Regions from separate parts of the Mesorhizobium sp. M0751 genome, predicted to be linked through region 2. Evidence: predicted binding sites of a transcription regulator. Region 2 holds the regulator's gene; each other region holds the start of a gene.
What was found. The regulator PhoB, encoded in region 2, activates phosphate uptake and scavenging genes when phosphate is short. The targets are predictions, from matches to a motif close to TGTCATNNANCTGTCAT.

Region 1: olsB (l-ornithine N(alpha)-acyltransferase) is a predicted target of PhoB. The motif match lies at 791-807, and genes of this name have one in related genera.
Region 3: NKI19_RS29325 (LTA synthase family protein) is a predicted target of PhoB. The motif match lies at 1,117-1,133, and genes of this name have one in related genera.

What each region holds. Positions count from the first base shown of each region.
Region 1 is NZ_JAMYPH010000017.1:67,395-69,663, reverse strand. Features, by position in the region: gene NKI19_RS23670 (hybrid sensor histidine kinase/response regulator) at 1-721, shown strand, start outside; gene olsB (l-ornithine N(alpha)-acyltransferase) at 871-1,746, shown strand; gene NKI19_RS23660 (trimeric intracellular cation channel family protein) at 1,756-2,269, opposite strand, start outside.
Region 2 is NZ_JAMYPH010000002.1:115,711-117,979, reverse strand. Features, by position in the region: gene pstB (phosphate ABC transporter ATP-binding protein PstB) at 1-61, shown strand, start outside; gene phoU (phosphate signaling complex protein PhoU) at 94-801, shown strand; gene phoB (phosphate regulon transcriptional regulator PhoB) at 818-1,507, shown strand; gene NKI19_RS03185 (ROK family protein) at 1,517-2,269, opposite strand, start outside.
Region 3 is NZ_JAMYPH010000028.1:46,877-49,145, reverse strand. Features, by position in the region: gene NKI19_RS29325 (LTA synthase family protein) at 1-1,076, opposite strand, end outside; gene fabD (ACP S-malonyltransferase) at 1,324-2,269, shown strand, end outside.

The DNA.
Region 1 (2,269 bases), on a different contig from region 2:
TCTGGCCACCGCCGCCGCCCAGGCCACCCCTTTCGCCGAGGGCTGCGACGTGCTTCTGATCGATGCTGCCATGGAGCAAAGCGACGGCAGGCTGCTCAGGCGCCTGCGCCAGAGCGGATTTGCCGATTGCGAGGCAGTGACGCTGATCGCGCCCACCGACCGCGGCATGCTTGGCGAGTTCCGTGCCAACGGTTACGCCACCTTCCTGGCGAGGCCGGTGCGCGGCGAGACACTGCTGCGCGTGCTTTTGACCAGCCATGCGCCGGTCATCGCCGAGCCGCAATTGCAAAAGCGCGGCGCGCAGGCTGGGCACGCCATTGGCGCCCGCCAGCAGGGCCTGTCGGTGCTGATCGCCGAGGACAACGACATCAACGCCATGCTGGCTCGCGCCACGCTGCTGAAGGCCGGGCATCGCGTGAAGGTGGTCGGCAACGGCAAGGCCGCGGTCGAGGCGGTCATCAGCACCGGCCACAAGCACCGCTACGACGTGGTGCTGATGGACTTGCACATGCCTGTCATGGACGGGCTGGACGCCATCGCCGCCATCCGCCGCCATGAGGAGGAGACCGCGGTGCCGCCGGTGCCGATTATGGTGCTGTCGGCCGACAGCCAGGAAAAGACCCGCCACGCCGTGCTCGCTCACGGTGCCAGCGGCTTCGTCACCAAGCCGCTCGACCCCGATGCCCTGGTTCATGCGGTCGAAGGGCAAGTGGCCGCCTGAGGCACAACATAGACGGTCGATAGATTACCCAGCCGACGAAGTATTGCCCGCAGAGCCGTATCACGGTACTGTCACAATCCTGTTGCACCTACACCGTATCCCCGTGCCAAGAGGGATGGCTCGAAGGAGAATCACTCGTGCATACAGTCATGCCGGAATGTGATGCTCGGCCGAACGCCAGCGGGCCTTTGCTCGTCGGCCGGAACGCCGATGCCGTCATAAAAGGCGCATCGCTCGGCCGCATCGGCAATCTCGAAGTGCGGCTCGCCCGCAACGAGGCCGAGATCGCTGCCGCGCAGGAGGTGCGCTACCGGGTGTTCTACGACGAGCTTGGCGCCAGGAAGGACCTGTTCCAGATGCAGGACCGTCGCGACGCCGATCGCTTCGATCCCCTCTGCGACCATCTGCTGGTCTTCGATACTTCGCTTTCCGGCCCCGAGCATCGCCGCATCGTCGGCACCTACCGCCTGCTGCGGCAGGAGATTGCCGCGGCGGCCGGCGGCTTCTATTCCGAAGGCGAATTCGAGCTGACCAAGCTGATCGCGCGGCATCCCGGCCAGCGCTTCCTCGAGCTCGGCCGCTCCTGCGTTCTGCCGGAATACCGCTCGAAGCGCACCATCGAGGCGCTGTGGCAAGGCATCTGGGCCTATATCAACCATTACGGCATCGGCGTGATGACCGGTTGCGCGTCGTTCCACGGCACCGTGCCGGCGGCACATGCCGAGGCGCTGACCTATCTTGCCCACCACTGCCGGACGAATTCATCGTGGGACGTGCGTGCCGTCGCCGGGCGCTATTGTTCCATGGATCTGATGCCGATCGAGGCCGTCAATGCCAAGGCGGCGATCGCCGCGATGCCGCCGCTGGTCAAGGGCTATCTGCGCGTCGGCGCGCGCATCGGCGACGGCTGCGTCATCGACCGTGAATTCTCGACGGTCGACGTGTTCGTGGTGATGCCCGTCAAGGAGATCGGCGCCCGCTACGTCAATTATTATGGCGGGGAAGCGCAGCGGTTTGCGGCCTGACACCTTAATTCAGGGAATATCTTCCGGACGCCGGCCAGGCTTGCTTTTGTAGGACGGAAAGGCCCAGCCGAATTTGAGCGCGCCGCCGCGCACGCAGAAAGCCGCCATGAAACCTGCCAGGCCCGACGCAAGCGGCGGCAGTCCGGCGAAATCGCCAAGTGTGTAGAGGCCGGCGCCGGCAAGCGCTGCGGTAACGTAGATCTCCGGTCTCAGGAGCACCGAAGGCTCACCTGTCAACAGATCGCGCAGAATGCCGCCAAGGGTTCCGGTGAGCATGCCGGTGACGATCGAAACTACAGGTGAGCCGGTGATCGTCAGCCCCTTGGCCGCGCCCATCACCGAAAAGGCCGCAAGACCTATGGCATCGAGCCAGAGCAGCAATTTGTAGCGGGACTCCAAACGATGTGCGCTGAAGAAGACGACGACCGCCACCGCCGCACAGATTAGCACATAGTCGCGGTTTCCCACCCAGAACACGGGTACGTTGAGGATGACGTCGCGAACCGTGCCGCCCCCGATGCCG
Region 2 (2,269 bases):
GATCTTCACGTCGCCCCGAGAGAAGCGCACGCAGGATTACATCACTGGCCGCTTCGGCTGAGCCGTTCCGATCATGCATATGAGGACAGGACCATGGGCGAACACACAGTCGCTTCTTTCGACGAGGATCTCGAGCAGATCAGCAAGCTGATCCGCGACATGGCCGACCTCGCCGGTTCGATGGTCGGCGGGGCGACCAAGGCCCTGTTGAATTCCGACAACGTGTTGGCGCAACGCGTCGTTTCCGACGACGCCATCATGGATGCGCGTCAACGCGAACTGGACGACCGCGCCATCACCCTGATCGCCAAACGCCAGCCGATGGCCCACGATCTCCGCCATGTGGTCGGAGCGATCCGCATGGCCGGCGACCTCGAACGCATCGGCGACCTTGCCAAGAATATCGCCAAGCGTGTGAGTGCGGTCGGCCTCAGCGTCACGCCGCGCGACTTGTCGCATTCCATCGACGCGATGGCGCAGCTGGTGCTCATCCAGGTGCAGGGCGTTATCGAGGAATATGCTGCAGGCGATGCGGCCGCGTTGGCCAAGCTGCGTGCCGCCGACGAGCGCATCGACGTCAAATACACGTCCGTGTTCCGCGAGCTGTTGACCTACATGATGGAAGACCCGCGCAACATCACCGCTTGCACGCATCTGCTGTTCTGCGCCAAGAATCTGGAGCGGATCGGCGACCATGTCACCAACATCGCCGAAAATGCGTATTATGTGCTGACCGGCGAGCAATTGCCGGGCAATCGTCCGAAGCAGGACGAAACGACAATGTCCGCGCCGGTGACGTGATGGGGGTGCCCAGCCGATGATCGCACCACGCATAATGGTGGTGGAGGACGAGGAGCCGTTGGGTGTGCTGCTCCGCTACAATCTCGAATCCGAAGGCTACCAGGTCGAGGTGGTGACACGCGGCGACGAAGCCGAGATCCGTTTGCAGGAGAATGTGCCCGACCTTCTGGTGCTCGACTGGATGATACCAGCGGTTTCCGGCATCGAGCTCTGCCGCCGGTTGCGGGTGCGCCCCGAAACCGAGCGGCTGCCGATCATCATGCTGACCGCGCGCGGCGAGGAGAGCGACCGAGTGCGCGGTCTTTCGACCGGCGCCGACGACTATCTGGTCAAACCGTTTTCGACACCGGAATTCATGGCCAGGGTCAAGGCGCTGCTGCGGCGCGCCAAGCCGGAAGTGCTGTCCAGCGTGCTGAAGGTCGGCGACATCGTGCTCGATCGCGAATCGCACAGGGTCTATCGCAAGAAGAGCGAAATCAGGCTCGGGCCGACCGAATTCCGGCTGCTCGAATTTATGATGCGGCATCCGGGCCGCGTCTTCTCGCGCAGCCAGTTGCTCGATAATGTCTGGGGCGAGACGATCTATATCGACGAACGCACCGTCGACGTGCATGTCGGGCGGCTGCGCAAAGCCATCAATAACGGCCGCATGCCGGATGTCATCCGCACCATCCGCGGCGCCGGCTATGCGATCAGGGAAGATTGATCCGCCTGGTCAGGCTACGTTCTTTCTGACGCCGGGCCTCATCTGCGCGCCCGGCGCGAAAATCTCCTGGTCGACGAAGCCAAGCGCCCGCATCGCGCAGCCTTCGCGGATCAGCGGCAATTCGTTTGGTTCGGTATCGAAGGAGATCGAGCCCGAATGCTGGCCACCGGCGGTCTGGGCGATGGCCTGGCGCAAGGCCGGCTCGATCAGATCGAAGGCGGCGGCACTGGCGCCGACCATCGCGACCGGCGCCGGATCGATCAGCGCGAACAGCGAGCCGAGACCGAAACCCAGCGCTTCGCCGGCCTTGCGGTAGGCCTCGCGTTCCGGCCCATCCTTCTCGCGCGCCCGGGCCGCCAACGCGCGCATGTCGGCGTCGCTGACGTCGGCTACCGGTTCGCTGTCTTCACTCATCTGCCTGGCGTTGCGCCAGATGGCGTAATTGCCGGCGTAGGCCTCGATGCAGCCGCGTCGTCCGCAACGGCAGAGCGCGCCGCCTGGACGATGGATCATGTGGCCAAACTCGCCGCCCGAGGAATGCGTGCCGGTGAACAGCTGACCCTTGAGCACCAGCCCCATGCCGATGCCGTGCGAAAGCAGGATGGCGATGAAGTCGTCGCGATAGCGATCCGGATCGCGCCAGCGCAAAGCCACCGCCATCATGTTGCAGTCGTTCTCCACCGTTGCCGGGACGCCGAATTCGTCCTCCAGCATGTCGGCAAAGGCGATGTCGGTCTGCGGCGTGATCGGCGACCACAGCAT
Region 3 (2,269 bases), on a different contig from region 2:
TAGCCCTGACTTTTCAGGAAGGTCGCCAGCGAGGGGGTCGGTGTCCGCACATATTGCTGGTAGGGAATGCTGCCCGCCGGCAGGAAGGCGTTGGAAAAGCCGGTCAGGGCCTCGAACTCGATGTTGGCCGTCATGCCGCCGAACTCGGGCGAGAACATGTAGCCCGTGCGCAGTGCCCGCACATTGGGGATAGGGTCGGGCGTGATGGTGACACCGGGCAGCTTGGTCGGATCCCAGAAGGATTCGCTCATGACGACGATGATGTCGGGCTTCTCGGCGGGTACCGAGGCCGTTACCTGCGGTTTGCCTATCGCTTCGATCGCCTTGTCGGAATAGCCGGGCGGCGCCGAGACGTGGGCCATCGGGACGTTCAGCGCGAAGGCGAGCGCAAAACCGTTTGAGGCATAGTTTTCCTTCTGGTCCCACATGATCGGGATGATCTGCAGCCGGTCGCGCGTCCACGAGAAAGTGGCATAGTCCATGATGGAGACGAAGAAGGCGATCAGCGGCACCGTCAGCGTCAGCCGGGCAAGGCGGCCCTTGTGGCTGAGTGCCGGAACGCGGCGGCGCCATAGCCGCCAGCCATAGACGAGCAGCGACAGCCCGCCGACAATGCCGATCGCCAGGGCAATGGCGGTTCCCGGGCGATCGCGTACCAGGAGCGGCATCAGTGCCACGATCTGCCGGGAATAGAGGAAATCGGTCGGATAGAGCGGATCGCCGAGATAGAGCGACTTCTGGTGGCCGACGAACGCCAGCGACAATGTCAGCGGCGCGACGATCATCAGGCTCTGATGGCTGCGGCCGAGCACGGCGTCGAGGCCGATGAGGATCAGCGCAAAAATGATGATCGTGGTCCAGCCGGGTTTGAAAGGCTGCAGAAAGAAATCAATGGTGCCGGCAAAGTTGCCGCGCACGATCAGTTCGATGGCAAACACCAGGATCGCCGCAGCCAGCAAGCTGATAAGGCCATAGCGGATGACAGGCCATTTGCGCGCCGGTAGATAGCCGGTCGACGGATCGCCTTCAAGAAACTGTGGCGCCGCCTCGGCTGCGCTCTGCTTGGTCTTTGCCACTTCAATAGTTCCCCGGCCCGCAACAAAAGCGTCACTCGATTGTCATCGAACTGTCACGCAAAGCCTAGCGTCTGCGGCGGAAATAAGAAGAGCCAGCAAACAAATCGTGAGCGGTTTTCATCATGAGTGATCGCCAAAAAGCCTGCCGAAACAGGCACTCGGCCGACATTACGTGGTCAAGGTTGGGCTTGACTTGGCCGCACGCCTTGCGTCACAGGCAACGAGAACCAGCAGCTGGGAGCCGACGATGGCCATCGCATTCACCTTTCCGGGGCAGGGCAGCCAGGCTGTCGGCATGGGCAAGGACCTCGCCAATACTTTTGTGGAATCGCGGCGGATCTTCGAGGAAGTCGACGACGCGCTCGGCGAAAAACTATCGCAGCTGATCTGGGAAGGCCCGGAAGAGACGCTGACGCTGACCGCCAATGCCCAGCCGGCGCTGATGGCGGTGTCACTTGCCGCAGTCCGGGCGCTGGAGGCGCGCGGCTTCTCGCTGAACGGCGAGGTCACCTATGTCGCCGGCCACTCGCTCGGTGAATATTCGGCACTTGCGGCCGCTGGTTTCGTTTCGGTCGCCGACGCCGCCCGGCTGTTGCGTATCCGCGGCAATGCCATGCAGGCGGCTGTACCGGCCGGCGAGGGCGCCATGGCGGCGATCATCGGGCTGGAACAGGCCGACGTCGAGGCCGCTTGCGCAGAGGCCGCCCAGGGCACCGCCAAAGATCCCGCGCAAGCCTTGGTTTGCCAGATCGCCAATGACAATGGCGGCGGCCAGCTGGTGATCTCCGGCGCCAGGCCGGCAGTCGAACTGGCTGCGAAGCTATGCACGGAGAAGGGCGCCAAGCGGGCGCTGATGCTGCAGGTCTCGGCGCCCTTCCATTCGGCATTGATGAAGCCTGCGGCCGAGATCATGCGGGAGGCGCTGGCGGCCGTGACTAAGAGTGCGCCCGCCGTGCCGCTGGTCTCTAATGTTACGGTGACCCCGACGAGCGATCCCGACGAGATTGCCCGCCGCCTCGTCGAACAGGTGGTCGGGCGCGTGCGCTGGCGCGAAACGGTGGAGTGGTTCGGCAGCAATGGCGTCGGCACACTTTACGAAGTGGGCGCCGGCAAGGTGTTGTCGGCGCTGGCCCGCCGCATCAACGGCGACATTGCCACCGCTGCCATCGGATCCGCGGCGGATGTCGAGGCGG